Regions from separate parts of the Marinobacter sp. MIT932201 genome, predicted to be linked through region 1. Evidence: predicted binding sites of a transcription regulator. Region 1 holds the regulator's gene; each other region holds the start of a gene.
The links. The regulator sigma-54, encoded in region 1, starts transcription at its own class of promoters, with help from an activator protein. The targets are predictions, from matches to a motif close to ANTGGCATNNANNTTGCTNT.

Region 1 (9,955 bases):
TGAGAACCGGATCGATGACCAGTTCACCCGAGCCTGCGACGTCATTATGAACTGCAAGGGCCGCGTGGTGGTGACCGGCATGGGAAAATCCGGCCACATCGGCAACAAGATTGCGGCCACCCTGGCCAGTACCGGCACGCCCTCTTTTTTCGTGCACCCCGGCGAGGCAAGCCACGGTGACATGGGCATGATCACCCCTCAGGATGTGGTGATTGCGATCTCCAACAGTGGCAGCACCAGCGAGGTGGTCACCATTCTGCCGCTGATCAAACGCATGGGTGCCCCCCTGATCAGCATGACAGGCAATGCCAGCTCCATCCTGGCCCGAGAAGCAGTCGCCAACCTGGACGTCAGCGTGATGGTGGAAGCCTGCCCCCTGGGCCTTGCGCCTACCTCCTCGACAACGGCCACCCTGGTCATGGGCGACGCTCTTGCAGTTGCCCTGCTCGAAGCTCGCGGATTCAGTGCCGAGGATTTTGCCTTCTCGCATCCCGGCGGCAGCTTGGGGCGCCGGCTTCTGCTCCGGGTGTCCGACATCATGCACACAGGTGACCAGATTCCGGTCGTCAACGAGAGCACACTTCTCAGTGGCGCACTCCTCGAAATCTCCCGCAAGGGGCTTGGCATGACCACCGTCGTCAATCAGGACGGCACCCTCACCGGAATATTTACGGACGGTGACCTGCGCCGGACCCTGGATCGGTCGGTGGATATTCATAATACCCCCATCAACGAGGTGATGACCCGGAATGGCAAAACCATTCAGGCCGATCATCTTGCGGCGGAAGCGCTCAATATCATGGAGGAAATGAAGATCAACGCCCTGCCGGTGACGGACGAAGCAGGTGCTCTGGTTGGCGCCATCAACATGCATGACCTGCTGCGAGCCGGCGTAATCTAAGGGCTATGGGGAGCTATGTGATATGACGCACCGATGGCCGGACGCCCTGCTTACAAAAGCCGCCAGAATCCGACTGATTGCCCTCGATGTCGACGGCATTATGAGCGATGGCAAGCTTTACTTCAGCGCCAACGGCGATGAACTGAAGGCATTCAACATCCTCGACGGCCTGGGGTTGAAACAGCTTATGGCAGCCGGCATTACCGTCGCCGTTATTACCGGCCGGCAGTCGCCGCTGACTGAGAAACGGATGCGCGATCTTGGCATACCTCACCTTATGCAGGGGCGCGAAGACAAGAAAGTGGCCCTGCAGGAGCTTGTCAGCACCATGGACATTGGTCCGGAAGCCATCGCCTATATGGGCGACGATTTGCCAGATCTGCCGGCGCTCAGATTCGCCGGGCTCGGCATCACCGTACCCAACGGTTACTGGCTGGTGCAGCAACATGCGGACTACTGCACCCACGCTCGAGGCGGAGAAGGTGCGGTGCGGGAAGCCTGCGATCTGCTGCTTACCGCCCACCGCAAGCTTGATTCTACACTGGCACCCTATCTGGAGCCCGAGGCGTGAACTGGCTCCCGGACCGGCCCTGGCTGCGAACCCTGGCGCTGGCTGGCACCGTGGTGGCAGCCGTCTTTTTGCTCTGGCAAAGCGATGAGCCGCCGGTCATCGATGATGAGGCAGCGGCGCTGAGGGGCGATGCCGAGCCGGACGGCTTCGTGGTGAATGGCCGGTACACTTCCTTCGACGAATCAGGGAACCTGAAGATCCGGTTCTCCAGCCCTCGCATCGAACAGTTCGAAGAAGGCAACCTGGCTACCATGGACTCTCCCCGTGCCGAACTCTATGGCGGCGACGGCGCCCTACCCTGGATTGTTGAAGCCGAGAATGGCAGCCTGCTACAGAACCAGAATCTGGTGTACCTGACGGACAATGTCCGGATTCAGCGCACGATTGGAGAACGGGACGCCACCCTGACAACATCAACCCTGACCCTGGATAACGACCGGGGCATGGTATATACAGATGCACCCGTAGAAATACGCGACGTTACCGGTATTACCCGGGCCACGGGCATGAAAGCGTGGATAGACGAGCGGATTCTGGAACTGAACTCCCAGGTGGAAGGACGCTATGAAACCGGAAACTAACCGATACCGGCGCCTGCTGGTTGCCCTGCTGACAGCCGCGATGATCGGCCCGGCGGCCGCTTTCGACCTTGATTCCGACACCCCCATCAAGGTTACCGCAGACAATGCACGCCTCGACGACAGTCAGGGCATTGCCACCTACACCGGGGATGTAGAACTTGAGCAGGGCAAAACTCGGCTGAACGCGGACCGGGTGGTCCTCTATCGCTCCGAGGACGGGCTGAGCCGGATCGAAGCCTCCGGCACCCCGGCCAGATACCGGCAACCGGCGCGAGAGGGCGAAGGAGAAACCGACGCCCGCGCCCTGAACATTTCCTGGTCAGCCACCGACAGTCGGCTGACCTTTGAACGCGAAGCAGTCATCGAGCAGAATGGCAACCTGTTCCGCGGCGACGTCATTCATTATGATACCGCCGGCCGGGTAGTGACCGCTGAAGGCGGCGCCGACACGGGCGAAGGCAGCGGCCGGGTAGAGATGGTGATTCAGCCACGCAGCGCCGACAGACGCACTGACAGACAGGAAACCGATGGCAGTTCTGAGAGCCAGTAACCTGGCAAAGAGTTACAAGCAGAAAAAAGTGGTGATCGACGTTTCCCTGGAAATTCGCAGTGGGGAGATAGTGGGACTGCTTGGCCCCAACGGCGCCGGGAAAACCACCTGCTTCTACATGATCGTCGGGCTGGTCCCTGCCGATCGTGGCCGTATCACCATCGACAGCCGGGATATTACGCCACTGCCGATGCACGGACGCGCCCAGCAAGGCATCGGTTACCTGCCCCAGGAAGCCTCGGTGTTCCGCAAGTTGTCGGTACGCGACAACATCATGGCGATCCTCGAAACCCGTCGGGGGCTGGGCAAAGCGGATCGAGAGAAAAAGCTCGAGGAGTTGTTGGAAGAATTCCACATAACCCATATCCGGGACAGCGTTGGCATGGCCCTGTCGGGAGGGGAACGGCGACGGGTGGAAATTGCCCGGGCGCTGGCCATGGAACCGGCCTTCATACTTCTGGATGAACCCTTCGCCGGTGTCGACCCGATATCCGTAAGCGACATCAAGCACATCATCCGGCATCTGCGTGACAAGGGTATTGGCGTTCTGATTACCGATCACAACGTGCGAGAGACCCTGGACATCTGCGAGAACGCCTACATTGTCTCCGGAGGCCACATCATCGCCTCCGGCAATGCCGATGCGATTTTGGCCAACCAGCAAGTCAAGGAAGTCTACCTGGGCGATGAATTCAGGCTGTGACACCGAAAGGCTCATTGTTTTGATGACCTGTAGCAAGTAAACTCGGCAAAGAACTTGCTAGGGTAAAATAAAACGACGGCAAGTAACCGGCATATATAGAATTTTTCACGACTTATGACACAAAGCGCTGATGAGTGACGGATCCTGAACCATGGTTATGAAAGCCTCCTTACAGTTAAAGCTGGGTCAGAGCCTGACCATGACGCCCCAGCTGCAACAGGCGATCCGGCTTCTCCAGCTCTCCACCCTCGACCTCCAACAGGAAATCCAGCAGGCACTGGAATCCAACCCCATGCTGGAGACATCCGAGGACGATGATCAGGCTGACGCAACCGCCGAGAACGACGAGCGCGAGACTAGCGAGAAAGAATCCGCGGCCGAGTCAGCGCCGGAACCTTCGAGCGACTGGGACGAATCAGAGAATGGCCCGGATTGGTCCTCCGAAAACGACATTCCGGACAACATTCCGGACGACCTGCCGGTAGACACCGCCTGGGACGACATCTACCAGTCTGCGCCGGCACCTGCCGCCCGCAACGACGACGAGAACGATCACGATTTCGAGACCCGCAACTCGCCCACCGAAACACTTCAGGATCACTTGGAATGGCAGCTCAATCTGACCCCGCTGAGTGAACGGGACCAGGCCATTGCCCATGCCCTGATGGACGCTGTGGATGAGCGCGGCTATCTCACCAGCCCTCTGGAAGAAATCCACGCCGGACTGCTGGATGAGAACGAGGAAGACCCTCTGGAACTGGATGAAGTGGAAGCCGTCTTGCACCGCCTCCAGCACTTTGATCCGCCAGGGGTGTTTGCCCGGGATCTGCAGGAATGCCTGCTGATCCAGCTCAACCAGCTACCACCCGAGACGCCCTGGCTGGCCCAGGCGCGACTGGTGATTACCCACTACATCAATCTGCTGGGCAACCGTGACTACGCCCAGTTGCTGCGGCGCAGCCGTCTGAAAGAAGACCAGTTGCGAGAGGTTCTGGCGCTGATCACCGGCCTTAACCCGCGGCCGGGCGACGTGATTGATCGCGCCGAACCCGACTATGTCATTCCGGACGTTATCGTTCGCAAGCACAATGGCCGCTGGCGTGTTGAGCTGAATCCGGAAATTGCCCCGCGCATTCGGGTGAATGCCAGCTATGCTTCACTTATAAGGCGTGCGGACAGCAGTGCCGACAACACCTACCTGCGTGATCAGTTGCAGGAGGCCAAGTGGTTTATCAAGAGCCTGCAGAGCCGCAATGAGACCCTGTTGAAAGTGGCGACCCGTATTGTCGAACACCAGCAGGGATTCCTGGATCACGGCGAGGAAGCCATGAAGCCGCTGATTCTTTCAGACATCGCCCAGGCGGTAGAAATGCATGAATCGACGATTTCACGGGTAACCACCCAGAAATACATGCATACCCCAAGGGGCATTTTCGAGTTGAAATATTTCTTCTCCAGCCACGTCAGCACTGACGAGGGCGGCGAATGCTCCTCCACGGCCATCCGGGCGATGATCAAGAAGCTGATTGCCGCGGAAACGCCCAAAAAGCCGTTGAGCGACAGTAAAATTGCAGCCATGCTAGGAGAACAGGGAATCAAGGTTGCGCGACGCACCGTTGCCAAGTATCGGGAGGCCATGCACATTCCGCCGTCCAACGAGCGCAAGCGGCTGGTCTGAATACCCCAATGCGGGGCGCAACACCGTATTCGCGGGCGCACAATGCGCCAGCACCCAGACCGGCTCCCGGGAGCCGGCACGATGACAACAGGAGACGCCTATGCAACTCAATATTTCAGGCCATCACGTAGAACTGACTCCCGCACTGAAAGATTACGTTTCAGAGAAGTTCGAAAAGCTCGAGCGTCACTTCGACCACATCAGTAACTGCCAGGTGACCCTGGAAGTGGAAAAGGTGCGCCAGATTGCGGAAGCCACGTTGCACGTGGTTGGTGGTGAGATTCACGCAAAGGCAGAAAACGAGGACATGTACGCAGCCATCGATGCCCTGATCGATAAACTGGACCGCCAGATCCTCAAGCACAAGGAAAAGAATGTAGACCGGATGCACGGAAACGGCTCTCGCTAACTGGCTGTTTTCATGCAAGTCATCTAATCGAGCTGCGACATGAACAACGTGTCGCAGCCTTTTTTTTAACGGAAACGCAGTCGATCCATGAGCGACACATCCCTGACCATAGACACTATTCTTGTTCCGGAGCTCACCCTCTGCAGGGTACCTGCGTCCAGCAAGAAACGGGCCCTGGAGTTTATTGCCGAGCAAATAAACCACCAGGACAACACGCTCAGCGAGACCCAGCTCTTCAACAACCTCATTTCCCGTGAGCGCCTGGGCAGTACCGGCATTGGCCAGGGGATCGCCATTCCCCACTGTCGCCTGGAGGGCCTTGATCACGTGGTGGGCGTTCTGATGACGCTCGAAGAAAGCGTTGAGTTCGATGCCATCGACAATCAGCCGGTGGATCTGATTTTTGCCCTGATCGTCCCGAAAGAGGCAACCAGCGAACACCTGGAGCTGCTCAGCCAACTGGCGGAGAAGTTCAATGAGCGGTCGTTCTGTGATCGCCTCCGGCAATGTGAGGACGCCGGCACGCTGTACCAGCGCATGACCGCCTCAGGCGGCTGATTTTCATTGCAGTGGAGGTGATTTGGTCATGAAGCTGATTATCGTCAGTGGCAGGTCCGGTTCGGGTAAAAGTACCGCGCTTCATGTGCTGGAGGACCTCGGGTTCTACTGCATCGACAATCTTCCCATTGGCTTGCTCTTTCCTCTCACCCGGGAAGCAGCGAGCCAGACCAAGCCCGGCCGGCTCGGCAAGATGGCGGTCAGCATTGATGCGCGCAACCTTTCCGGCGAGCTCGCCAATTTCGAGGAAATTTACCGGCGCCTCCAGGAGACCGGGGTTACCGTTGAAATTATCTTCCTTGATGCCGACGAGCAGTCACTTCTCCAGCGTTTCCACGCTACCCGCAGAAAACACCCGCTGAGTGACGACAAGACCTCCCTCAGGGAAGCCATTACCAGCGAGAAGAAGCTGCTTGAACCACTGTCCAAGCTTTCCGACCTGTATGTGAACACCACCGGTATGTCGATGTACGAACTTCGGGATATGGTGAAGCAGCGAGTCGTGGGCCGGAAGGATCAGGAGCTGGCACTGCTGTTCCAGTCGTTTGGCTTCAAGCACGGAGTACCGCTGGATTCCGACTATGTTTTCGATGTTCGCTGTTTGCCCAACCCTTACTGGGATACCAGTCTGCGGAAGTACGTGGGCACGGATCAGCCGGTTATCGAATTTCTGGAAAAGGAACCGGCGAGCCGGAAGATGATCGAAGACCTGAAGGCCTTCCTGGATACCTGGCTGCCCTCCTTCGCAGACAGCAACCGCAGCTATATGACGATTTCCATTGGCTGTACCGGCGGCCAGCACCGTTCAGTGTATGTTTGCGAGCAGTTGGGCGACTACTTCCGGCAGCGCTACAGCAATGTGCAGGTACGCCATACCGAACTGCCACACCTTCAGACCCGGGAAGAGATCTGATCGAACCATGATTCGCCGCCCGATTACCATTATCAACAAGCTGGGTTTGCACGCGCGCGCCACGGCCAAACTCGTTAACACGGCATCCAGATTCGACAGCAGTGTGCGGATCAGTGGCAAGGGCCGGGATGTGGACGCAAAAAACATCATGCAGGTGATGATGCTGGCCGCCAGCAAGGGGACCGATGTGGAGCTTATTGCCGATGGTCCGGATGAAGAGCAGGCCATAGAGGCCCTGGCCGAACTGATCAACGATTATTTCGGCGAAGGTGAGTAAAATAGACACATGACCGATATTCTGGAAAAAAGCCAGGCCCGCCAGCGCCTTCGTTCACTGAGCGAGGCCCTGGACAGTGGCGCACTGAAACAGGTTGCCCGCATCCTGAACGGTGGCCTGAGCCCCAGTGATATTGCCCATCTGCTCGAATCCTCTCCGCCCCGCCAGCGTGCCCTGCTCTGGAACCTGGTAGACAAAGAGCTGGAGGGCGAGGTTCTCCAGTATCTCAGCGATGATATCCGGGGTTACTTCCTGAGCCAGTTGAACGCCCAGGAACTGGCCGACATCATCGAGGATTTCGAATCCGACGACCTGGCGGACCTGCTGCAGCAGCTGCCGGATACGGTCATCCAGGAAGTCCTGGAGACCATGGACGAACAGGACCGGCAACGGGTTGAGGAAGTGCTCTCCTACCCGGAGGACACCGCCGGCGGCCTGATGAACACGGACACCATCACGGTGCGTCCGGACATCAGTATTGACGTTGTTCTCCGCTACCTGCGTCGACACCGCAACCTTCCCCCCATGACCGACAGTCTGATCGTGGTGAGCCGGCGGGATGATTTCATTGGCATGCTGCCGATTACCAAGATGCTGGTATCGAATCCCGCCTCCACCGTGCGGGAAGTGATGGATACCGACATCGAGCCGATTCCCGTAAGCCTCTCCGACACCAAGGTAGCGACATTGTTTGAACGCTACGATCTGATCTCGGCGCCGGTGGTGAACGAGGAAGGCCGGCTTCTGGGCCGCATCACCATCGACGACGTGGTGGACGTAATCCGGGAGGATGCGGACCACTCCCTGATGAGCATGGCCGGTCTGGACGAGGACGAGGACACCTTCGCGCCGGTGTGGAAGACATCGCGCCGCCGCGCCGTCTGGCTGGGAATCAACCTGATCACCGCCCTGATTGCATCGGCGGTGATCGGTTTATTCGAGGAAACCATCGCCAAGGTCGTAGCTCTGGCGGTGCTGATGCCCATCGTAGCGAGCATGGGCGGTATTGCCGGCAGCCAGACCCTCACCCTCGTCATCCGCGGCATGGCGGTCGGGCAAATCAGTGGTGCCAATGTAAAATGGTTGCTGAACCGGGAGTTCCTGTCGGGCATCCTGAATGGAATGCTGTGGGCCGCCGTTGTTGCCGGCGCCGCCATGCTCTGGTTCCAGGATTTGCTGATAGGAGCCATTATCGCTGCCGCGCTGGTGATCAATCTGGTTGCAGCTGCCCTCGTCGGCACGGTCCTGCCACTGTTTCTCAGATCCCGCAACATCGACCCGGCCCTGGCAGGCAGCGTGATTCTCACGACCGTTACGGACGTGGTCGGTTTTATGGCGTTTCTCGGCCTTGCGACGATTTTCTATGCTTAAACGGATGTCGGATTTATGAAAGATCACCAAGACAACGACGCGCCGGAATACGACGGTCCCAGCAAATCCCAGCTGAAACGGGAGATGAATGCCCTGCAGGATCTTGGCAAGCGGATGCTCGATCTGAGCAATGATCAGCTGGAAACGCTGCCGATCAGCGACACACTTCGTGCCGCCATCGAAGAATCCCGGCGCATCCGCCAGAACGAGGCAAAACGCCGGCATCTTCAGTACATCGGTAAAGTCATTCGCCAGGAAGACGATCCAGAGGCCCTTTCAAAAGCCATCGACGCTTTTGATGCTGGCAGCGAGGAACACACCCGCCGGCATCACCTGGCGGAGCGCTGGAGGGATCGAATGATTGCAGAAGGAGACTCGGTCGTTGGGGAATTTTTCAGCTATTGCCCCAGCGCCGACATGCAGCATCTGCGCAACCTTGCCCGCAACGCCCGCAAGGATGTAGAGAAGCAAAAGAACACCGGCCAGGCCCGAAAACTCTTCCGGTACCTTCGGGAATGCATCGACGACGCTGAGGCGATGTGAACCTGTGAAGTCAGGGGCAGATGACGGTTCATCTGCCCTGCTTTCAGCCTTTGAGCCGACGGTGCTCCCACACTGGCATCCGGGTGCGCAGGTTGGCCACCTGATCCAGGTCCAGCTCGGCGGCAACCAGTCCCGGGCCTTCACCCATTTCCGTCACCACCCGCCCCCAGGGATCACAGATCAGGCTGTGGCCATAGGTGCGCCGGCGCTCGCTGTTCTGACCACCCTGGCCCGGCGCCACTACCCATACCTGGTTTTCGATAGCCCGCGCCCGGATCAACGGATACCAGTGAGCATCACCCGTCTGCCAGGTAAAAGCGCTCGGCAGGCACATCCAGTCCACATTCTGCTCCCGCAACAGCCGGAACAGCTCCGGGAAGCGCAGGTCGTAACAGATCGCCAGCCCCAGCTTCCCGGCGGGCGTGTCCACGGTCACCACCTGCTCGCCGGGCTCGAAGGTGTCGGATTCCCGATACTGGCCATGGGCGTCTTCGACCATGGCGTCGAACAGGTGGATCTTGTCGTAGCGGGCAACTTCACTGCCCTGATCGTCAAACACCAGGCAGGTCGCCCGAACCCGATCTTCGATCTCAGAACCATCCGGTCGCTTGGCCACAGGCATTGATCCGCCCACGATCCAGATTCCGAGCTTTCGGGCCTGCTCCGCCAGAAATGCTCTGATTACGGGCTCAGGGCCGGCTTCCTGACGGCCACAATCGATCATCTGAGACGTGGCCAGAACTGCAAAATTCTCTGGCAGCACCGCGACAGAAGCCCCCTCTGCGGCGGCCTCCTTCAACAGCTTTTGCGCTTCAGCCAGGTTGGCCTCGATATCATGGCCGCTGACCATCTGTATGGCCGCAACCCGGTTGGAAACACGCTTGCTCATAACTGCCTCCG
Region 2 (9,955 bases), 160 kb from region 1:
CCAGTTTTTCCCGCTCCGGCAGGTCTTCAATGGCCTCAGCCAGGCTCCGCCGGAAGGCATCGGAGGACAACCCCTCCAGAGGGTTATCCTGCGTCTCTGTCTGTTCTATCGGCAGCTCTCCGGATTCATTGAGCTCATCGAGGCTAAAAAGTCGGCCACTGTTGGAATCGGAAAGATAGGAATGATACTCAGCAAGCTCCATGCCCAGCTCCTCGGCCACTTCCTGATCCTGGGCTTCCCGGCCAAGCCGGTCTTCCACAGCCTTGATGGCCTGGGAAATGCGACGGGCGTTTCGATGCACGGAGCGGGGAACCCAGTCGCCCTTGCGAATTTCATCGACCATCGCCCCACGAATCCGGATACCGGCGTAGGTCTCGAAGGTGGCTCCTTTGGTGGAACTGTATCGCTGGGCAGCCTCAAGCAGGCCAATCATGCCGGCCTGCATAAGATCTTCAAGCTGAACGGAAGCCGGCAGGCGGGCCATCAAATGGAGGGCAATTTTCTTGACCAGCGGCGCGTGTTGCTCAACAAGCTGAGATGCCTTCTGCGCACCCGACTGGTTATAGATTCCGAGGTTTTTCGCCAATGTCATGTATCCGGTTTCTTGTTTGACTGGATCCGATTCAGACTTCGACGAGCCGCTCCACAAAGAATTCCAGATGTCCACGGGGAGAGGACGGCAACGGCCAGCTGTCTACCTTGTCGGCCAGAGACTTGATGGCCAGGGAGGCTTTCGCTCTGGGATAGGCATCCAGCACTGCCCTCTGTCTCTGGACTGCTTTCTTCACTGCCTCATCGTAGGGGACTATACCGACATATTGTAGTGCCACATCGAGGAAGCGCTCGGTGACCCGAGTCAGTTTTTCGAACAGATGCCGGCCTTCCTGCTCATTCCGCACCTGGTTGGCAAGAATGCGGAAACGATTGGTTCCATAATCCCGGTTCATCAGCTTGATCAGGGCGTAGGCATCGGTGATGGACGTGGGTTCGTCACACACAACCAACAGTAACTCCTGGGACGCCCTGAGAAAGCTGACCACCGATTCGGAGATACCGGCGGCAGTGTCGACAATCAGTACATCGATCTGATCCCCCAGCTCGCTGAACGCATTAATGAGCCCGGCATGCTCCATGGGACTGAGCTGGGTCATCCGCTGGGTACCTGAGGAGGCAGGAACGATCTTTATGCCGCCGGGACCATTTACCAGAACGTCCTTGAGGTCACAGTCGCCTGCCAGAACATCCTGAAGGTTACGGTTGGCGGTGATGCCCAGCAATACGTCGATGTTGGCGAGCCCAAGATCGGCGTCGAGCAGCACCACTCTCCGGCCTTTCTGCGCCAGGGCAATTCCGAGGTTGACCGACACGTTACTCTTGCCGACTCCACCTTTACCGCCGGAAACTGCAATCACCTGTACCGGATGTGCTCTGCTCATACTGTTTTTTGTCTCTTGCCACGTTTCGCCGGTGCGTTTCCGACGCCTGCTGTCAATCTGTCCGGTCTCAGGCGTGCTCTTTCAGGCCCTCTGCGACCGCCTGCTGTTGCTGGAGTGTTTTAAGCCGATCCACGGCCAGCCGCACCAGCGGAACAGCTTCTGCGTGGTGCAGATCTTCAGGAATCTTCTGCCCGTCTGTGTAGTAGGCTACCGGCAGACCGGTTTCCATGACAAAACCGAGGGACTCACCCAATGTGAGGGCCTCATCGATCTTGGTCATCACACAGCCCGCAAGATTTGCCATCTTATAGCAATGCCAGACGGATTTCATGATGCGCGGCTGACTGGTTGCCGAGACGACCAGATGCGTTTTGACATTGTGATGGCTGCGAGCCAGTTCGGCCAGCTGTTCCTGATAACCTTTATCCGAACTTGTCAGCCCGGCAGTATCAATCAGAACCAGGTGACGGTCTGACAGCTCGTCCAGAATATCGTCCAGGCTGTGAGTCTCATCCACCACCCGAACCGGCACATTCAGGATACGACCGAACACGAACAGCTGCTCGTGCGCCGCCACCCGGTATCGATCGGTGGTGACCAGAGCCAGGGAGTCGGAGCCATGCTTGAGCACATACCGCGCCGCCAGCTTTCCAATCGTGGTGGTCTTGCCGGAACCGGTAGGACCCACCAGCGCATAGGCGCCCCCCTCATCAAGCCACTCCATGCGAGAGGTCCGGACGCCGGTGCACAGCATTTTCAGGGACTGCTTCCAACCATCTTCCAGTCGCCCTGCCTTATGGCGACGGGAAATTGACCCTGCCAGCTCGCTGTCCAGGCCGAATTCCTGCAGGCGCTCGGCCAGCCTTTGCTGAACAGCCGTGTTTGTCGAAACCACCGGGTCCGGCTGCGGGCGACCACCCTGCATCATATCCCTGAGGGAGCTGATCTCGGCACGCATCTGTGCGAGTTCATCAGAATAGACATCCTTCGGCGCCTGGGGCTCAGCCACACTATCACCGAAATCGCCGCCGACCGTTTCCTGAACAGCAGCAAACGACGGACCTGAGTAGCCGGCTCCCTGGGAGGCACGCTTTTCCCTGACTTCACGGATGCGGTCACGGGATCGGCTCAATTCATCCTCGAGACGACGATGCTGGTCAGCCTGCATTTCTGCCAGGCGGGATCCGTTGGTGGCTTCTTCGGCCTGGTTGCCCAGGCGCTGGCGCGCCATGTTTTCGTCATAGTCCAGCGCCGTCACGATTTCGACACCACCGTCGACCCGACGGTTGGAAAGAATCACGGCATCCGGCCCCATCTGTTCACTGACCTGTTTCAGCGCCTCTGCCATGGTCTGAGCAAAAAACCGTTTTACTTTCATGATGCCTCTTCCTCCACCGGCAACGCCGTGCCGGCGCTGTCCGCTCTGTCATCCGCGCCGTTACTGGCCAACGGACGCCACGATCGTAATCTGTTTGTTATCCGGAATTTCCTGGTATGAGAGCACGTGCAGTCGCTCTACCCCATAGCTGGCAAACTTCGCCAGGACCGGCCGCAGTGGCCCGGACACCAGCAGAATGGCCGGTTTGCCAAGCATCTCCTGGCGCTGGACGCTCTCCTGAAGCGATCGCTGGAGCTTCTCCACCATATTCGGCTCCAGAACCAGGCCAATGTCTTCCTGACCGCCGGATTGTTGACTCTGCTGAACAGACTTCAGCAATAACTGTTCCAAGTCCGGATCCAGGGTGATCACCGGTATCTCCGATTCGTTGCCGCAGATGCTCTGGACAATCATCCGGCGCAGGGACTGCCGGGCTACGGTGGTCAGCAGCTTGGGATCCTGACTCTTCGGATGAACATTCACGATGGCCTCGGCAATGGACCGCATATCCCGGATCGGCACTTCCTCCTTCAGCAGGTTCTGCAAGACCTTCAGGAGCAGACTGATTGAAACGGTGGTGGGTACCAGCTCTTCGGCCAGCTTCGGAGAAATCTTCTCAAGCTGATCCAGCCACTTCTGGACTTCCTCGTGGCCCAGCAGTTCGTGGGCGTGTTTCTGCAACACCTGGTTCAGATGGGTGGCAACCACGGTACTGGCATCGACCACGGTATAGCCAAGGGTCTGAGCCTGGTCTTTCTTATCGGGCTCGATCCAGCAGGCATCAAGACCGAACGCCGGATCCTTTCCTTCAATCCCTTCGACCTTTCCAAATACCTGGCCGGGGTCGATGGCCAGCTCCCGGTCCGGGTGAATCTCCGCCTCGGCGATGGTTACGCCCATCAGGGTGATGCGATAGACGTTGGGCATCAGGTCCAGATTGTCGCGAATGTGCACCGAAGGCATCAGGAATCCCAGATCCTGGGACAGTTTTTTACGAACACCCTTGATGCGACTGAGCAACTGACCGCCCTGGGACTTATCCACCAGCGGAATCAGCCGATACCCCACTTCCAGACCGACGATATCGACGGTGGAGACATCGTCCCAGCCCAGCTCTTTGGTCTCTCCGGGTGCCGGCAGCTGACGACCCTGATCGCCACCCGCGTCTCCGCCCGGCGGCAGATCACGACCCGCCGGTCGCGGTGCCGCGCCGCCAGCGCCCCTGGCCGGGAAGGCGCCCTCCTCCTCGACAGTCTGCCTCTGGTGTTTCCAGATATACCAGGCAGCGCCGCCAGCCAGCGCACCCAGACCCAGGAAGGCCACGTGAGGCATGCCGGGAATCAGGCCGAGGATAATCAGGATTCCAGCGGCAATGGACAGTGCCTTCGGCGCACTGAACATCTGCTGCAGGATCTGGCCGCCCATGTCCTGGCTGGAAGTAACCCGCGTTACCATGATCGCCGCAGACGTGGACAGCAGCAGCGAGGGAATCTGTGCCACCAGGCCGTCACCAATGGTCAATAGCGCATAGCGCTCCATGGCCAGCCCGAAATCCAGGCCGTGCTGGAGCATACCGATGGCGATCCCGCCGACGATGTTAATGGCAAGAATGAGCAGGCCGGCAATGGCATCGCCTTTAACGAACTTGGACGCACCGTCCATGGAACCATAGAAATCCGCTTCCTGGGCAATCTCGGCCCGGCGATGCTTGGCTTCGTCCTGATTGATCAGGCCGGCGTTGAGATCCGCATCAATGGCCATCTGTTTGCCGGGCATGGCATCCAGGGTGAAACGGGCACTCACTTCGGAGACCCGGCCGGCGCCCTTGGTGACCACCAGGAAGTTAATGATCATCAGGATCGCAAAGACCACCAGACCCACGGCGTAGTTGCCTCCGATGAGTACCGCACCGAAGGATTCGATCACCTTACCGGCCGCGTCGCCGCCCTCGTGGCCGTTCAACAGAACGATCCGGGTGGACGCCACGTTCAAGGCCAGACGCAGCAGCGTGGCCACCAGCAGTACCGTGGGGAAAGAGGCAAACTCCATGGGCCGAAGGGCGTAGACACAGACCAGCAGAATGACAATCGACAGGGTGATGTTGAACGTGAAGAACACGTCCAGCAAAAACGCCGGCATGGGCAGAATCATCATACCGAGCAAGCCCATCAGCATGATGGGAATGCCCAGATTTCCCCGCGTCAGGGTTTTGACGTTATTGAGGACTAAAGCTCTGTCCATGCCGGATACTTCTCCGATTGGCCGTGCCTGCAGGCGTTTCAAAGGTCGAAAATCTGACGCGGCGGCGTCGTTTGGAAGAGTTATCGCAAGATCCGTACCAGCCCTTAGTGGATTTCCGCGAACCGGCCATTTGCGGCCTGACTCGCCTTGCCAGATGCGGTATCCTTGCGCCATTTAATTGCGACGCTAAAACCCCAACCAGACACACAGGTGACCCCATGCCAATCCACGAGGTAAAACACCCTCTGATCCGCCACAAGCTCGGCATCATGCGCCGTGCGGATATCAGCACCAAGAATTTCCGGGAGCTGGCACAGGAAGTTGGTGCACTTCTGACCTACGAGGCCACCAAGGACTTTAACCTGCAGGAAAAAACCATCGAAGGCTGGGCCGGCCCAGTGAATGTGGAACAGATTCACGGCAAGAAAGTCACCATCGTTCCGATCCTCCGGGCCGGGCTTGGCATGCTCGACGGTGTTCTGAGCCTCATTCCCGTTGCCCGGGTCAGTGTTGTCGGCCAGATCCGCAACGAGGAGACACTCGAGGCCAGCACCTATCTGGAAAAACTGGTGGGTGAGCTGGATCAGCGAATGGCCATGATCGTCGATCCGATGCTCGCTACCGGCGGCTCCATGATCTCCACCATTGACCTGCTCAAGAAAGCCGGCAGCACCGAGATCAGGGCCCTGGTTCTGGTAGCCGCGCCCGAGGGCGTCAAGAAAGTCCTCGAGGCCCATCCGGACGTGTCGATCTACACGGCCTCCGTTGATGAACGCCTGAACGAGAAAGGTTATATCCTTCCGGGTCTCGGCGATGCCGGCGACAAGATTTTCGGCACCAAGCAGAAGGACGTTTAAGCATGCAGGATCGTACCAACGACCCGGTCTGGAAACAGGCCATTGCCGGCTCGCAAATGCTGCTGGTGGCCTTCGGTGCCCTGGTGCTGATGCCATTGATCACCGGCCTGGATCCCAACGTGGCCCTCTTCACCGCCGGCCTGGGCACCCTGATCTTTCACGTGGTGACCGGCGGGCAGATCCCGATCTTCCTGGCGTCCTCCTTCGCCTTTATTGCCCCCGTAATCGCTTCCAAGGGCCGATTTGGCATGGAAGAAACCCTGGGCGGCCTGATGGCCGCAGGTATTCTCTACATCTTCCTGAGTGGCCTGGTTCGGATGCGGGGCACCGGCTTTGTCCGCCGCCTGCTGCCGCCAGTGGTCATCGGCCCCGTGATCATGACCATCGGCCTCGGCCTGGCACCGGTTGCCGTTCACATGGCCTCCGGCCGCACTGGTGACGGCGCCAACCAGCTGATCCCCTACGACACCGCCATCTGGATCGCGATGATTTCCCTGGCCGTAACCATCATCATGTCGGTCTGGGCCAAGGGCATCTTCCGCCTGATTCCCATCATGTTTGGCGTGATCACCGGCTACATCCTCTCCGCGTTTGCCGGCATCGTAGATACTACGCCCGTCAAAGAAGCCGCCTGGTTTGCCGTTCCCAACTTCGTTGCGCCCGAGTTCAGCTGGGGCGCCGTGCTGTTCATGATTCCGGTGGCCATCGCCCCGGCCATCGAACACATTGGCGACGTACTGGCCATCGGCAACGTGACCCGCAAGAACTATCTGGAAAAGCCGGGCCTCCACCGCACCCTCCTGGGTGACGGCCTGGCCACCAGTGCTGCTTCCATGCTCGGTGGACCACCCAACACCACCTACTCTGAAGTCACCGGCGCGGTCATGCTGACCAAGAACTTCAACCCGAAAGTCATGTGGTGGGCGGCCGGCGTAGCCATCGTTCTGGCCTTTGTTGGCAAGTTCGGCGCGGCACTGCAGACCATCCCGGTCCCCGTTATGGGCGGCATCCTGTGCCTGCTGTTCGGCTCCATTGCCGTGGTTGGCCTTAACACACTGATCCGTCACCAGGTGGACCTGTCACAGTCTCGCAACCTGGTTATCGTCGGGGTCACCCTGGTATTCGGTATCGGCGGGATGGTGCTGGGGCACCTGGAAGGCATCGCGCTTTGTGCGGTAGCGGCCATCATCCTGAACCTGATCCTCCCAGGCAGCCGCGAGGCATGGGGCAAAGCCGTCTATGAGCAGAAAGCCGACTGACAGCTCCGGCATCAGCTTCACTGCCCTCTATACCGGTGCCGTCTGGCACCGGTACGGGCTTTCTGACGATACCCTGGCAACGGAAAAAGGCCGCTGGCTATACCGCTTGATGACACCCTTCGAGGCCGCCAGCAAGGCGGCTATCGGTGGCAACATCCGCACCTTCCTCCTGCAACGCCATCTGATCATCGACCACCTGATCGACCAGGCCATCAAAGAAAAGGGCATCACTCAGTTCCTGGAAATCGCCTGCGGCATGTCTCCCCGGGGCATCCGGTTACGCCAGAAACACCCCCTGCTCCACATGGTCGAAGCCGACCTGCCCGACATGGCCGCCCGCAAGGCGCTCCGCCTGATGGCCACGGGCCGCCTCGGCGACCATCACCAGGTCACGCCCATCGATATCCTCGCGGATCACGGCGAGTACCAACTGGAAAAAGTAATCGACCGGGTATTCGAGAACAACGAGCCGGTAATCATCGTCACCGAAGGCCTGACCAGCTATTTTTCCCTTAAAACCATCACCGAGTTCTGGCGCCGCCTGGCCGCAGCCATGGCCAAGCGCCCGGGTTCAGTTTACCTGTCCGAAAGCTACTGCCAGCCAAGCCAGCCTGTACTGAACACCACCCTAAAAGCATTAGGAGGCGTCCTCGGGGCCATCACCCGCAGCGAGGTATCCTTCCACTTCCGGACTGACGCTCAGGCAAGGGAGCATTTCCTGTCCTGTGGGTTCGCCTCTGCCACCGTGCATGACCCGCGGTCCTGGTATGGAATCTTGCCGATTCCCGAAAGCCGCGCTGAGCCGATGGTTCGGGTTATTGAGGCTGGTTGCTGACCTTGCCTTCGAGTCCTGCCCTAGCCTGCTGTTTCGGGGTAAGAGGTTTGTGGGTCTGCTTCCCAAAAACCGCTACGAGCACATCCATGTGCGCTTGACTGTGGCCATCCATGGCCACAGACATTTTTGGGAAGCAGACCCACAAACCTCGCAAACCTGACGGGAATCCGCCAAAACCGCGTAGATTGGATTAGGCGAGGCCCTAATCCAACAAATGTTATTAAAACCACAACGGGATTGTCGGATTACGGCTTCGCCTAATCCGACCTACGGTCAGCACTAGTATTTTTCAGCGATATCGATGGGTTTGAAAAGCGGTTGTGGGTGGCCTTTTCAGGACTGTCTGTGGCCATGGATGGCCACAGTCAAGCGCACATGGATGTGCTCGTAGCGTGTCCTGAAAAGGCCACCCACAACAGCGCTAACTCCTAAACCCGCAGGCTACTTACAGGAACCCCGCTCAGAACTAAACGTCGCGCCGCAAATCAGAGGGAATCGGGAAATCAGGCATACCGGGCTTGGGCCCACGCCCCTTGCGGAACTGCCGTAGCTGGAAGACATAAGCGAGCACCTGAGCAATAGCCATATAGAGGCCATCAGGAATTTCCTCGCCGATATCCGTGTTGTGGTAAACCGCGCGGGTCAGCGGCGGTGTTCTCAGAATCTCGACTTTGTTCTCGCGGGCAATTTCCATGATCTTAAAGGCCACCTCATCCGCCCCCTTGGCCACTACAATCGGCGCAGCCATCGCCTTCTGATCGTACTTCAGGGCCACGGCATAGTGAGTCGGGTTGGTAATTACAACGTCGGCGGTCGGCACATCCTGCATCATCCGGCGCTGGGCCATTTCGCGTTGGAGCTGTCGGATCTTGCCTTTGACCTCGGGTTTACCTTCGGTGTCCTTGTACTCGTCCTTCACTTCCTGCTTGGTCATCCGCAGTTTTTTCTGGTGATCGTAGATCTGGAAGGGTACGTCGATGGCCGCGATGATGATCGTGGCGCAAGCCAGGAGGAAAAAGCTCCAGGCGATGGTCCAGAGCACGTGTTCCATTGCCGGCACCACCGGTTCCTCGGCGATGGACAACAGGTCTTCGGTGCGTAGATCCAGGATGAGAATGGCCAAAGCCATGACAAGGCCGACTTTTGCAATGGCCTTGACCAGCTCGATCAGAGAGCGCATTGAGAACATGCGCCCCAGGCCCTTGATGGGGTCCATACGATTTAGTTTCGGGGCCACGGCCTTGCCGCTGATCAGCAGACCGCCAATTCCGATTGAGCCGAAGATGGCGGCAATAAGAAGTAGTACCAGAATCGGCGAGAGGGCCCAGGCGGCTTCCTTGGAAGATTCGATGAGCTGGACGCTCATGTGCCGCATGTCAAAGATGGCGGACCGTTCGATCACGAAGCTTTCGCGCATGATGGCTTCCAGCGACGCTCCGAGGCTGGCGCCGAACACGAGCATGCCTCCCGCGCCAGCCAGGAGCACCGCCATGGTGGCCAGCTCTTTGGAACGGGCAGTCTGGCCCTCCTCCCTGGCTTTTTCGAGCCTTCGGGGGGTGGCCTCTTCCGTTTTTTCCTGACTGTTATCGTCTTCTTCGGCCATGAGTCTCTATGGCTGCCCTTGCAGTCCCCGCATGAATTCAAAGGTCTCCCGGGTGTACTGATCAAAGTGCGGCAGAAAATTGGCGTGCAGCACCCATATGGCAAACAATCCAAAAATCAGGCCAATCGGGAAGCCCAGGGCGAAGATGTTCATCTGCGGCGCCGCCCGGGTCATGACGCCGAAGGAGATGTTGACGATCAGCACGGCGGTAACAGCCGGCAGCGCCAGCAGCATGGCCGAGGCGAACATCCAGCTGATCCGGTGGGCCAGTTCCCATACGCCTGTCTGGCCCAACCCTTCCATGCCGATGGGCAGGGTCCGGAAGCTTTCGATAAAGACTTCGAAA
Region 3 (9,955 bases), 970 kb from region 1:
CGGCCACGATGGGCGATCCGTCTTCCATGGATATGTGCCATTGCCCGTTGCAGGGCCGGAGCCCGCTGACGGTGGCACCGAACTCGGTCGATATCAGCGGGTGGTCAGTCAGTGCTTTGCACAGGTTTCCCGGCTCGAGCCAGCCACTGCCGGGAAACCAGAGACCGCCTGTTTGCGTCGGAACGCCGGCAAGTTCGCTGGCCTGATCCCGGTTCACCGGCCATAGAATATCCCCGGGGTATTCGTTTCGATCGAGAAATTTCGCCTGTCGGCCCTCTTCCCGGGGGCTGTGGGCCAACTGCAGCAGGCCAGTCGGATGCCAGTACTGGTTGCGCCAGTTGTTGTAAAAGCGCTGGGCAAAGGTCAGGGCCGTGAGGGCCAGTTCGGTCTGGTCGTTGAACTCAACTCCCAGTTTTACGTACAGGGCGCCCTGGGCGTTTCCGGACGCGCCATTCCCCGGCCCATGGGAATCAACGAGTGTGACGGACAGACCCCGCTCGGCGAGATTTCGTGCCAGCGTGCAACCTGCAATGCCCGCCCCGATGATGGCGATGGTCCCGGGTTGTTCGGGTTCAGCCCGGGCCGACGCCTCAAGTACTCCCTTCAGCATTTCCCGCTTGCGGCCGTACCCTGAGGTTTTCTCCATGTGGAATCCGGCCTCGAGGAAAGCCCGACGGATCCGACCGACGGAAGTGAAGGTAGCCAGCGTTGTGCCCGGCTTGCTATGGGCACGAACCAGGCGGATGGTGTTCTCCAGCCACATGTCCGGATTGCGGGCCGGAGCAAAGCCGTCCAGAAACCAGGCGTCGGCTTTAAAATCCAGGGCTTCCCAGGCGTCATTGATGTCGCCGAAAAACAGCGTCAGTCGAACCCGCCCACCGTCAAGAACCAGTCGGTGAACCCCTCGCACCAGAGGTGGGTAATGCAGAAGCAGTTCGTCAGCGAGCACCTTTAACTCGGGCCACAAAGCGAGGGCACGAGTCAGGTCTTCCCGAGTGAGTGGGAAACGTTCCACCGAGACAAAATGCAGGGTAGCAGCATGGGTTGGCGCATGGTGGCGCCAGGCCTGCCAGGCTGCCAGAAAGTTCAGGCCGGTTCCGAAACCGCTTTCGGCAATAGCAAAGCTCCCGCCCCGGGGAATCTGCGAGAAGCGCTCCGGCAACTGGTTATGCTGCAGAAAAACGTGGCGGGTTTCCTCCAGGCCGTTGTCCCGGCTGAAGTAAACATCGCCAAACCGCTTTGATTCCGGGACCCCGTCGTGCCAGACCAGTTCAGCTGGCTCGATCGCAGGGGGCTGCAATGGCCGGTTCACGGTGTCAGCCTTCGGATTCAACCACGGTGACGGTTTCGATGGTCACAGGTTCCACCGGCACGTCGGCCATGCCCTGTTTCCGGGTGGTCTGTTTGCGGGCGATGGCATCGACAACACCCATGCCCTGGGTGACCTTGCCAAAAACCGCATAGCCCGGGCCGCGGACGCCGGCATTCAGAAACCCGTTGTCCGTAAGATTGATAAAGAACTGTGACGTTGCAGAATCCGGCGCACTGGTTCGCGCCATGGCAATGGTTCCACGAAGGTTCGGCAGGGTTTTTGTGGCTTCATTGCGGATCGGGGCGCGGGTCGATTTCCGGGACAGCTCCTCGGTAAACCCGCCGCCCTGGATCATGAATCCGGGGATAACGCGGTGAAAAATGGTGCCGTCGAAGAAACCTTCCCGGGCGTACTGCAGGAAATTGGCAACCGTATCCGGGGCGACATCCGGTCGCAGCTGGAGCTCGATTACGCCCTCGCTGGTCACCATGCGAACCATTGGCAGTGGCTCGTTGGCGGGCTGCTCATTGGTCTGGGCCATTGCCCAGGAGGCCGGCACCAGCAAGGCGAGAGCCATCAGCAGTACGGGTGTCACAGTTTTCAGGGGTTTTACCAAGTTTGTCATTTGCAACCGCTCTCTTTGTTATGCGCAGGCGTTTTAGCTGCGACAATTCAGCGAATTCTGTTATCAGGTGCCAGATCTTACCAGAAGGGGATGGTAAAACGATGACTGTATCCACGCACATTGCGTTGTGATCGTCTAACATTCCGGGTATCGGAAATCATGGATCACATTAGCCGGGCCGGGTTGTACGGTTTTCACTGTTCAAAAGGAGACACTGGGTGAGAATCCGTCAGGGATTTGAAGAAAAGTCACGCCTCGGGCGGCTGCTTGTTAATCGCGGCTACCTGTCCGAGAAACAACTGGATGAGGGCCTGAAGCTCCAGCGCGAAACCGGACAGCGCCTGGGTGAGGTGTTCATCCAGGCTGGCTGGATCAGCGAAAAAGAACTTCACCGGGTCCTCAAGCACCAGTCCCGGTATCGCAACGCTGCGGCGCTCGTCACAGCGGTAACGCTGCCATTCCAGCCCCTGGTCACCTTTGCGGCGAGCAATTCGGCCGAAGCGTCCCAGGCATCGTTGGAGGCTGGTGAATTGTATGACTGCGGTAATCTCGCTCCATTGAGCGAGACTGAGCTGGCGGCCGTCTCAGGTCAGGGAGACCCGAACCTGCTCGAGCGTATCGGTATTGTACGCGATATGGTTGAGAATCCGGCGGGTGACGGCGAACAGGGCGCAGACGGATCCCCGGATGTTATCGAGGGGCTGAAACTTACCGCCAATATTTTTGTACCGGTCCTCAACTTTCTCGACTCGGACCTGACCATTTCCGGTGTCCACTACCGCGAGGGGGAACCCCGCTATCGGGTGAGGGAGGATGGCGCCTTGATGCTTGCGTTCCCCGAGCGCATCGAGGAAATCCGCATGGACAATATCCGGGTCAGCGGTAGCCAGGGTGCCTCAATGGGTAACGTGAGTATCCACGACATCCGTTTCCATCCGGACTCCCAGATGACAATCTATACCCGATGAAGTAAAAAGCGTTGCTTGCCAGGGCCCTGCTCAGGCGCTGGCAAGCACTGTGCTGCTGGAAACTGTGGTCTGCTGGCCCTGGGCACCGTACAGCTTTTGCTGACCGGTGGCGCCACGGAAGATGTCGGTAAGCCGGGACAGGCGTTTTTGCAAATGGCTGATCACCCGACCGTTGGTCTGGTTCAGCGTCTGACAGGCCCGGAGTTTCTGATCCGCTTCCTGCCAGAGCTGGAACAGCTCAGAAAAACCGGCGCTGCGGATAAAACGGGAAGGCTCGCCACTTTCCGGGCGGTATCCCATCTGGACCAATGTCCGGATTTTCTGTTTGGCGCGTTCGCGAACGGCACCCAGAAGCTCGTTTTTTTCTTTGGTCAGAGTTTCCAGCTGGCGGAGGTCGGAACTGGCAAGGCATGTCTTTTCTTTTTCGAGAATATCAGCCAGCGTCTCCAGCTGACTGACATCCTGGGAAAGAAGGGTCTTCAGATCATCGATTGCGGCCATGGTTTACTCACCCGAAAATGCTTTCATCCATCTCAAGCATTTTCTGGGCCAGTTTCTCGGCGTCAATCTTGTAGGTTCCGTTCTCCAGGGCGGAGCGGATCTGTTCGATGCGGTCGTCATCCATTTCCGGATAATCGCCCAACTTCTGTTCAAGCTGTTTGAGATTCTTGGCCTGATTGCTCAGGCTGACGTTCTCGCCCCGGGCACCCTGGGCCTGGGTTTTCGCCTGTTCGTTGGTCGCCGGCTGGGTATTCTGGGTGCCGGCGCTCTTGTCGGCCGTGGTTCTCTGGGTGTTGACCTGGCCGGGGCCAATTCCATTTAAGTCAACTGACATATCTGTACCTGCTTGCCTGTCGCGCCACGTGAATGCAGCGCTTACTCGAGTTTATGTCTTCTTAACGGCGGGGCCGCGAAAACCTTTAGTAATTTTCAGTAGTTTTTTCGTCTCTTTTTTCTACCGGGTTTCCGGCAGGGATTTGCCGCACCGGCAAGCTCATGCCGAGGCGGGCTTACATCGGGATTTCGACATGACCTGGCGCAACAACGCTGGCCTTGATCGTGCGGGAGGATCGCAGATTCTCAACCAGAACCTGTTCGCCAACCCCTGCGCTGGCAAGGGCCTTCCCGCGCGAACGCACTGAGAATCCGCCCGTTTTGGCGGTGATGATAACATGGTCGCCCCGTTCCACGGCATTTGGCGCGGAGAGCATATCCGGCGTGATCAGCGAGCCTGCGTTGACCGACCGGCGCACTTCCATGCCAATGGCCTGTTGCGCGTCGGTAATGACGCCGCGCCGGGAGGCATTGATTTCAACGGACTGCTTGGTCACGAGGCCTTCGGTTACCCGTTCTCCCCTTGTCAGCGGTCTTGCCGCCACAAGGGCCGGCCCGTGGATGGAAACGGAAGCCGTCACAAACATCCGCCAGGGCCTTGATCCTTCGCAGGCCACCTGCATGGAAGGGCTGGTGCTTTTCCAGGGATCGCCACTGAATTCGACACTCAACGGCTTCTCGCATTCCGCGAGTGCAAGTCGGTCGTCGATGGAGCCCGGTTCAAAGGATACGGTGTAGCCTTCTGCGGCCTGTTCTCTGGCGAAGCCGTCAAGAAATTCCAGTGTTGCCTGGCGAATCTGTTCAGCGGTTGTGTCAGCCAGCAGCGGGGCGCTCAAGCAAGACATTAGCAGTATCAGAGCGAATTTGGTGGTGCGCATACGTAGCAGTTTGTCCTATGCTGTCAACAACAAGGCAGAAAAGCCCGAATCCGGCTAAGGATTCGATGGCAGTGGCCGTTAAACGGGCTAATCCGCCGCTGATATGACGGGTTTCCGTCAATCACGCTATTATTCAGTGACCAGCAAGATATATGCCGTTGTAATTCCGGCAGGCCAGGAGAATCCAAATGGCAGGGGTATTGGACAGTGTTAACCAGCGAACCCAGTTGGTAGGGCAGAATCGCCTGGAGCTCCTTCTTTTCCGCTTAAGGGGGAGGCAGATCTATGGGATCAACGTCTTCAAGGTGAAAGAAGTACTGCAGTGTCCGAAACTGTCGTCACTGCCAAACAGTCGGCCTGTTGTTCGTGGCGTCGCTCACAGCCGCGGTGAGACCATCCCCATCATTGACCTGAGCATGGCCATTGGCTTGCCCGGCATTCCTCAGGAAGAGCTGGCTACCAGCTTTGTCATCATTACCGAGTACAATCGCAAGACACAGGGTTTCCTGGTCACCGGCGTCGACCGGATCATGAACATGAACTGGGAAGACATTCTGCCTCCGCCCAAGGGAGCAGGGCGCGATGTGTACCTTACCGCTGTTACCAAGATTGATGATAAGCTGGTCGAAATCATTGATGTAGAGAAGATTCTTGCAGAAGTTTCTCCGCTTGGTGAGGATGTTACCGAGGCGGTTCTGAGCAAGAGTGCGGATCGCGTCCCGGGGCATCTCCCGGTGCTGGTCGTGGACGACTCCTCAGTGGCCCGTCGGCAGATCGAGCGCTGCCTGACTGCCATCGGGATGGAAGTCATCACAAAGAACGACGGCAAGCAGGCGTTCGAATACCTGAAGGAGGTGACTTCTGACGGTACAAAGGCGCGGGATCATTTCTCTTTGATTATCTCCGATGTCGAGATGCCGGAAATGGATGGTTATACCCTGGTCACCAAGGTGAAAGGTGACCCGGCCCTTGCAGACATGTTTGTCATGCTCCACACCTCCCTCAGTGGTGTGTTCAATCAGGCGATGGTGAAGAAGGTCGGGGCCGACGACTTTATGGCAAAGTTCAGTCCGGACGAGCTGGCGGAGCGGGTAATGGAGATCATCGACCAGGGTTGATGGCGCCGCTCGAAGATTCACTCAGAACAGAGATCCAATGAAAGCGGAAATAACGCCACAGGAATATGAAGCCTTCAAATCGTTCCTGCAGGATGCCTGTGGGATTTTACTCGGCGAGAACAAACAGTACCTGGTAAAAAGCAGGCTGCGCAGGATTCTCGAAGAGAACAGTCTGAATACCCTGGGTGAACTCCTTGATCGCCTCAAGCGTCCCGGGCGGGGCGGCCTGAAGGAGGTGGTCATCGATGCGATGACCACCAATGAAACTCTGTGGTTCCGCGACAATCACCCTTTCCGGATTCTCCAGGAAAAACTGCTCCCCGAGTTCGCTGAGCGCAAAACCGCCCAACCCCTTCGTATCTGGTCGGCGGCCTGCTCAACAGGTCAGGAACCCTACTCCATCGCCATGATCGTGGAAGAATTCCGGCGTGCGAGGCCCGGGAAGCTTCGCGACGTGAAAATCACGGCCACGGATATCTCCAAAAGCGTTCTGGAAGTCGCCCGCAAGGGTGAATACGAGATGATCGCCATTGGCCGGGGCCTGTCACCGGAGCGACAAAAGCAGTTCTTCACCCCGTCCCTGAACGGCGGCTGGCAAATCAAGCCGCAAATCCGGAGTATGGTGGAGTTCAAGGAATTGAACCTGCTTGAGCGCTACATGCTCGGCAAGTTCGACATCGTGATGTGCCGGAATGTTTTGATCTATTTTTCCGCAGATCTCAAGAAGGACATCCTTACCCGGATGCACGCCACCCTGAATCCCGGCGGCTACCTCGTTCTGGGTGCCTCCGAATCGCTGAACGGTTTGCCTCACCTCTACGAGATGGTGCAGTGCCATCCCGGAATCATCTACAGGAAAAAGTAGCCCATGCCCCTTAATGTCTGGGTCCTGGTTGCTGCCCAGGCGCTCGCCATGTGCACCGCGCCTTTTATTGTGTTTATCGGCAGCATACAGGGACGATTGCTGGCTCCAGCGCCTGAATATGCAACGCTTCCCGTAGGTCTGGTGGTGGTCGGTACTGTACTGGCCATCAAACCGGCAACCTCGTTGATGGAACGCATCGGGCGCAAGCGCGTGATGCTGCTCGGTGCGGTCATGGGCATCCTCGCCGGACTTCTCGGAGCGTTGGCCTCCTGGTCCGGCCAGTTTTCACTGCTGTGTCTGGCGGCTGTGGTCGGTGGTACCGGCCTTGCGGTCGTTCACCAATACCGGTTTGCCGCCATGGAATCCGTGGCACCGGGTATGGCCGGCTCTGCCGCCGCCCGTGTGCTGCTGGGTGGTCTGGTCGCGGCCTGGCTCGGGCCCGAAGTGGCGGGGCTGGGAAGCGGCGCAGCCGAGAAGTATCCGTTTCTGATCAGTTGGGTTGGGCTCGCCGTGGTTCAGGCCGCAGCCCTGTTGATTCTTGGTGCTGGCTACCGGGCCGGCGCTGAGCGAGTACAGGAAACGCGGCCTGGCGGAGGGCGTCCCTTGCGGGAAATTCTCGGCAACCCACTGGTTTGGGCCGCCATCAGTGCGGCCGCCATTGGCTATGCGGTGATGAGTTTCATAATGACAGCAACGCCGCTGAGTATGACCGAGATGGCCGGGCATGATCTGGACGACGCCAAGCGCGTGATTCAGCTTCATATCATGGCTATGTATTTACCCTCGCTGATCAGCGGCTGGCTGACCCGAGTTGTGGGCATACCGCTGATGATGGCCGCGGGATTGCTGGCGTATTTGGGCTGCATCGGCCTGGCGGCCAGTGGCGTGAGTTTTCATCATTATCTTTCAGCCCTTCTGTTACTGGGTGTCGGTTGGAATTTTCTTTTTGTTGGCGGCACAACGCTGCTGCCCCGGGGGTACCGGGATACCGAACGTTTCCGGGTTCAGGGTCTGAACGACATGATGGTCTTTGGCTCCCAGGCCACCGCTGCGCTGTCTGCCGGCGCTATTCTGAGCTGGCTGGGGTGGGGCGGCCTGGTTATGGTTGCAGTGCCATTCCTCATAATTCACGGATTGTTGATGACTCTGTGGCTGTTGCGCGAACGAGCGCCCGAAGCCGCCGTCAAAGGGAGAGAATAATGCTGATAGATTTCGAGGGTATGGATCCGAAGGACGCCTACCACATCCTGACCCAGACGGTTATCCCCCGACCGGTGGCCTGGGTGCTGAGTGAAAATCCGGACGGCGACTTCAATCTGGCGCCGTTCTCTTTTTTCACGCCCATTACCAGCAATCCACCCCTGCTGATGATTTCGGTTGGTAAAAAGCCGGCCGAGGGTGTTTCCAAGGACACCCGGGTCAATATTGAGGCAAGAAAGCATTTTGTGGTTCACATCGCCCATCGGGATCTCGCCGCCGCCGTTACGGAATCCTCACGAACGCTGCCCCATGGCGAATCGGAGCTCAAAAATCTTGATCTGGAGCTGGTGGATTTCGAGGGTACAGGCTTGCCGCGGCTCAAGGACTGTCACGTCGCCTTTGCCTGCGAGCTTTATGACATCAAGGAAATTGGTGCAGCGCCGCAGTCGCTGGTATTCGGGAAGGTTACCCGGGTTTGGGTATCGGATGCTGCGGCCCGTTACGATGACAAGAATCGTCTGACCTTCGACGGCGCTGCGATTGATGCCATTGGCCGCCTGGGTGGGAGCGAATATGTCACCTTCGGTGAGATTCTCAAAATTCCGCGGCCCTCCTGACGCTGACAGGACAGATCCATGGAACAGCTGAATCTTCGCCACCTGTATTATTTCTGGGTGATCAGTAGGGAAGGGTCGATCGCGCGCGCCAGCGAGGTCCTGGAACTGGCTCCGCAGACGCTCAGCGGCCAGTTGGCGACGTTTGAAGCGTCGGTGGGTGGTCGCCTGTTTTCCCGGGAGAGACGCAAGCTTATTCTCACGGACCTTGGCCGGCTGATTCTCGGCTACGCCGATGATATTTTCGCACTGACTGGCGAGCTTGCTGAGACCCTCCGGCTTGATCCTTCCGAGCGTCCCTTGACCCTGCGCGCCGGCGTATCGGCTTCCATTCACAAATTGATTGCCTATTACCTGCTGCAACCGGCCATGGCAGGTGAGCGCTCCGTTCAGCTGGAATGCCAGACGGGCCGGACCGAGGACCTGGTGCTGAGCCTGAAGCGCAAGGAGCTGGACCTTGTGCTGACTGACCGCATGCCGAAACTGCAAGAAGATGGCAACCTCACAGTGCATCCCCTTTCGGGGTCCAGCATGAGTCTGTATGCCGCACCGAAGCTCGCGAAAAAGCTGAGGAAAGGGTTTCCGGAATCCCTCAATGGCCAGCCGCTGCTGGCCAACGCCACCGACGCCCCTTACTTCGAGCGGTTGATGAACTGGTTCTCCCTGAACGGGGTCCGCATGAAACTCGTTGCCCGTGTCGACGATAGCGCCCTGATCAAAGTGTTCGGCAGCCAGGGCTATGGCGTTTTTGCCGCACCAACATCAATCCGTGAGGAGGTGTGTCGTCAGTATGAGGTAGAGCAGATTGCCTCAATCGATGAGGTAATGGATGAGTTGTTTGCCATCACCCGGGGCCGAAAAACTGCCCACGAGGGTGTTCGGGCGATCGTTGAGGCGCATGCTGACAGCAGAGAAGCCTAAGTACATCGAAAATGTCGAAGTTAAAAGCTCACAAAAGCTTATTTTATCGATTCCTGTTCCTGTCCATGATGGAGTTGTGAAAGGCAGCAACCCGAAGAGGAGCAGCAGCTATGAAAACCATCCACAAATTCCGTCTGGAACCGGGCAAGGAGCCGACCACGCTCACGCTCAAAGAGGGTTACAGGGTGGTGCGCAGCGAATACATCGTGCCCCACAAGGCCGTTTACCTTTGGGTAGAGCAGCCCCTGAGCGTGATCACACCGACCCTGGATCGCCAGTTCCGTGTCGCTTTCTCGGGTGAACCCGTGCCAGACAGTTTCGAGTATGTCGACACCGCTCTGGATCCATTTGGCCCTGAGGCGTATCACGTGTTTGCGGTCCCTGCGGACGAAGAGGCACTATTCAGTCCGGTGTCAGAGGGCGCAAGCAACGACGCATTCAGCAGGCACAACTGGCAACGCACAGCGATCTCTTAGCCTCTTCAGGGCCCTCCGGGGCCCTTTTTTAATGCGCTTCGATCGGTAGATGCCCGGTTTTTACCCAGATAATCGTTTCCTCGTCCACGAACGGGTGATGCTGACTCATATGCGGGCTGCGAATCCAGGTGCCGGCGGGATAGC

Region 2: flhA (flagellar biosynthesis protein FlhA) is a predicted target of sigma-54. The motif match lies at 5,138-5,157, and genes of this name have one in related genera.
Region 3: flgA (flagellar basal body P-ring formation chaperone FlgA) is a predicted target of sigma-54. The motif match lies at 4,758-4,777, and genes of this name have one in related genera.

The regions. Positions count from the first base shown of each region.
Region 1 covers NZ_CP138917.1:2,977,772-2,987,726, forward strand. The annotation lists gene SIC15_RS13610 (KpsF/GutQ family sugar-phosphate isomerase) at 1-901, shown strand, start outside; gene SIC15_RS13615 (KdsC family phosphatase) at 924-1,472, shown strand; gene lptC (LPS export ABC transporter periplasmic protein LptC) at 1,469-2,053, shown strand; gene lptA (lipopolysaccharide transport periplasmic protein LptA) at 2,037-2,603, shown strand; gene lptB (LPS export ABC transporter ATP-binding protein) at 2,581-3,306, shown strand; gene SIC15_RS13635 (RNA polymerase factor sigma-54) at 3,464-4,984, shown strand; gene hpf (ribosome hibernation promoting factor) at 5,085-5,393, shown strand; gene ptsN (PTS IIA-like nitrogen regulatory protein PtsN) at 5,481-5,951, shown strand; gene rapZ (RNase adapter RapZ) at 5,980-6,864, shown strand; gene SIC15_RS13655 (HPr family phosphocarrier protein) at 6,872-7,141, shown strand; gene mgtE (magnesium transporter) at 7,151-8,512, shown strand; gene yjgA (ribosome biogenesis factor YjgA) at 8,528-9,055, shown strand; gene SIC15_RS13670 (carbon-nitrogen hydrolase family protein) at 9,099-9,944, opposite strand.
Region 2 covers NZ_CP138917.1:2,819,542-2,829,496, forward strand. The annotation lists gene SIC15_RS12880 (RNA polymerase sigma factor FliA) at 1-592, opposite strand, end outside; gene SIC15_RS12885 (MinD/ParA family protein) at 624-1,436, opposite strand; gene flhF (flagellar biosynthesis protein FlhF) at 1,504-2,814, opposite strand; gene flhA (flagellar biosynthesis protein FlhA) at 2,875-5,055, opposite strand; gene upp (uracil phosphoribosyltransferase) at 5,274-5,912, shown strand; gene SIC15_RS12905 (uracil-xanthine permease family protein) at 5,915-7,171, shown strand; gene SIC15_RS12910 (class I SAM-dependent methyltransferase) at 7,152-8,006, shown strand; gene flhB (flagellar biosynthesis protein FlhB) at 8,473-9,609, opposite strand; gene fliR (flagellar biosynthetic protein FliR) at 9,616-9,955, opposite strand, start outside.
Region 3 covers NZ_CP138917.1:2,006,855-2,016,809, forward strand. The annotation lists gene mnmC (bifunctional tRNA (5-methylaminomethyl-2-thiouridine)(34)-methyltransferase MnmD/FAD-dependent 5-carboxymethylaminomethyl-2-thiouridine(34) oxidoreductase MnmC) at 1-1,312, opposite strand, end outside; gene SIC15_RS09040 (peptidylprolyl isomerase) at 1,317-1,937, opposite strand; gene SIC15_RS09045 (pilus assembly protein PilB) at 2,156-2,905, shown strand; gene SIC15_RS09050 (flagella synthesis protein FlgN) at 2,936-3,406, opposite strand; gene flgM (flagellar biosynthesis anti-sigma factor FlgM) at 3,414-3,740, opposite strand; gene flgA (flagellar basal body P-ring formation chaperone FlgA) at 3,916-4,617, opposite strand; gene SIC15_RS09065 (chemotaxis protein CheV) at 4,806-5,735, shown strand; gene SIC15_RS09070 (CheR family methyltransferase) at 5,773-6,600, shown strand; gene SIC15_RS09075 (MFS transporter) at 6,604-7,800, shown strand; gene SIC15_RS09080 (flavin reductase family protein) at 7,800-8,417, shown strand; gene SIC15_RS09085 (LysR family transcriptional regulator) at 8,436-9,335, shown strand; gene SIC15_RS09090 (hypothetical protein) at 9,446-9,811, shown strand; gene SIC15_RS09095 (cupin domain-containing protein) at 9,840-9,955, opposite strand, start outside.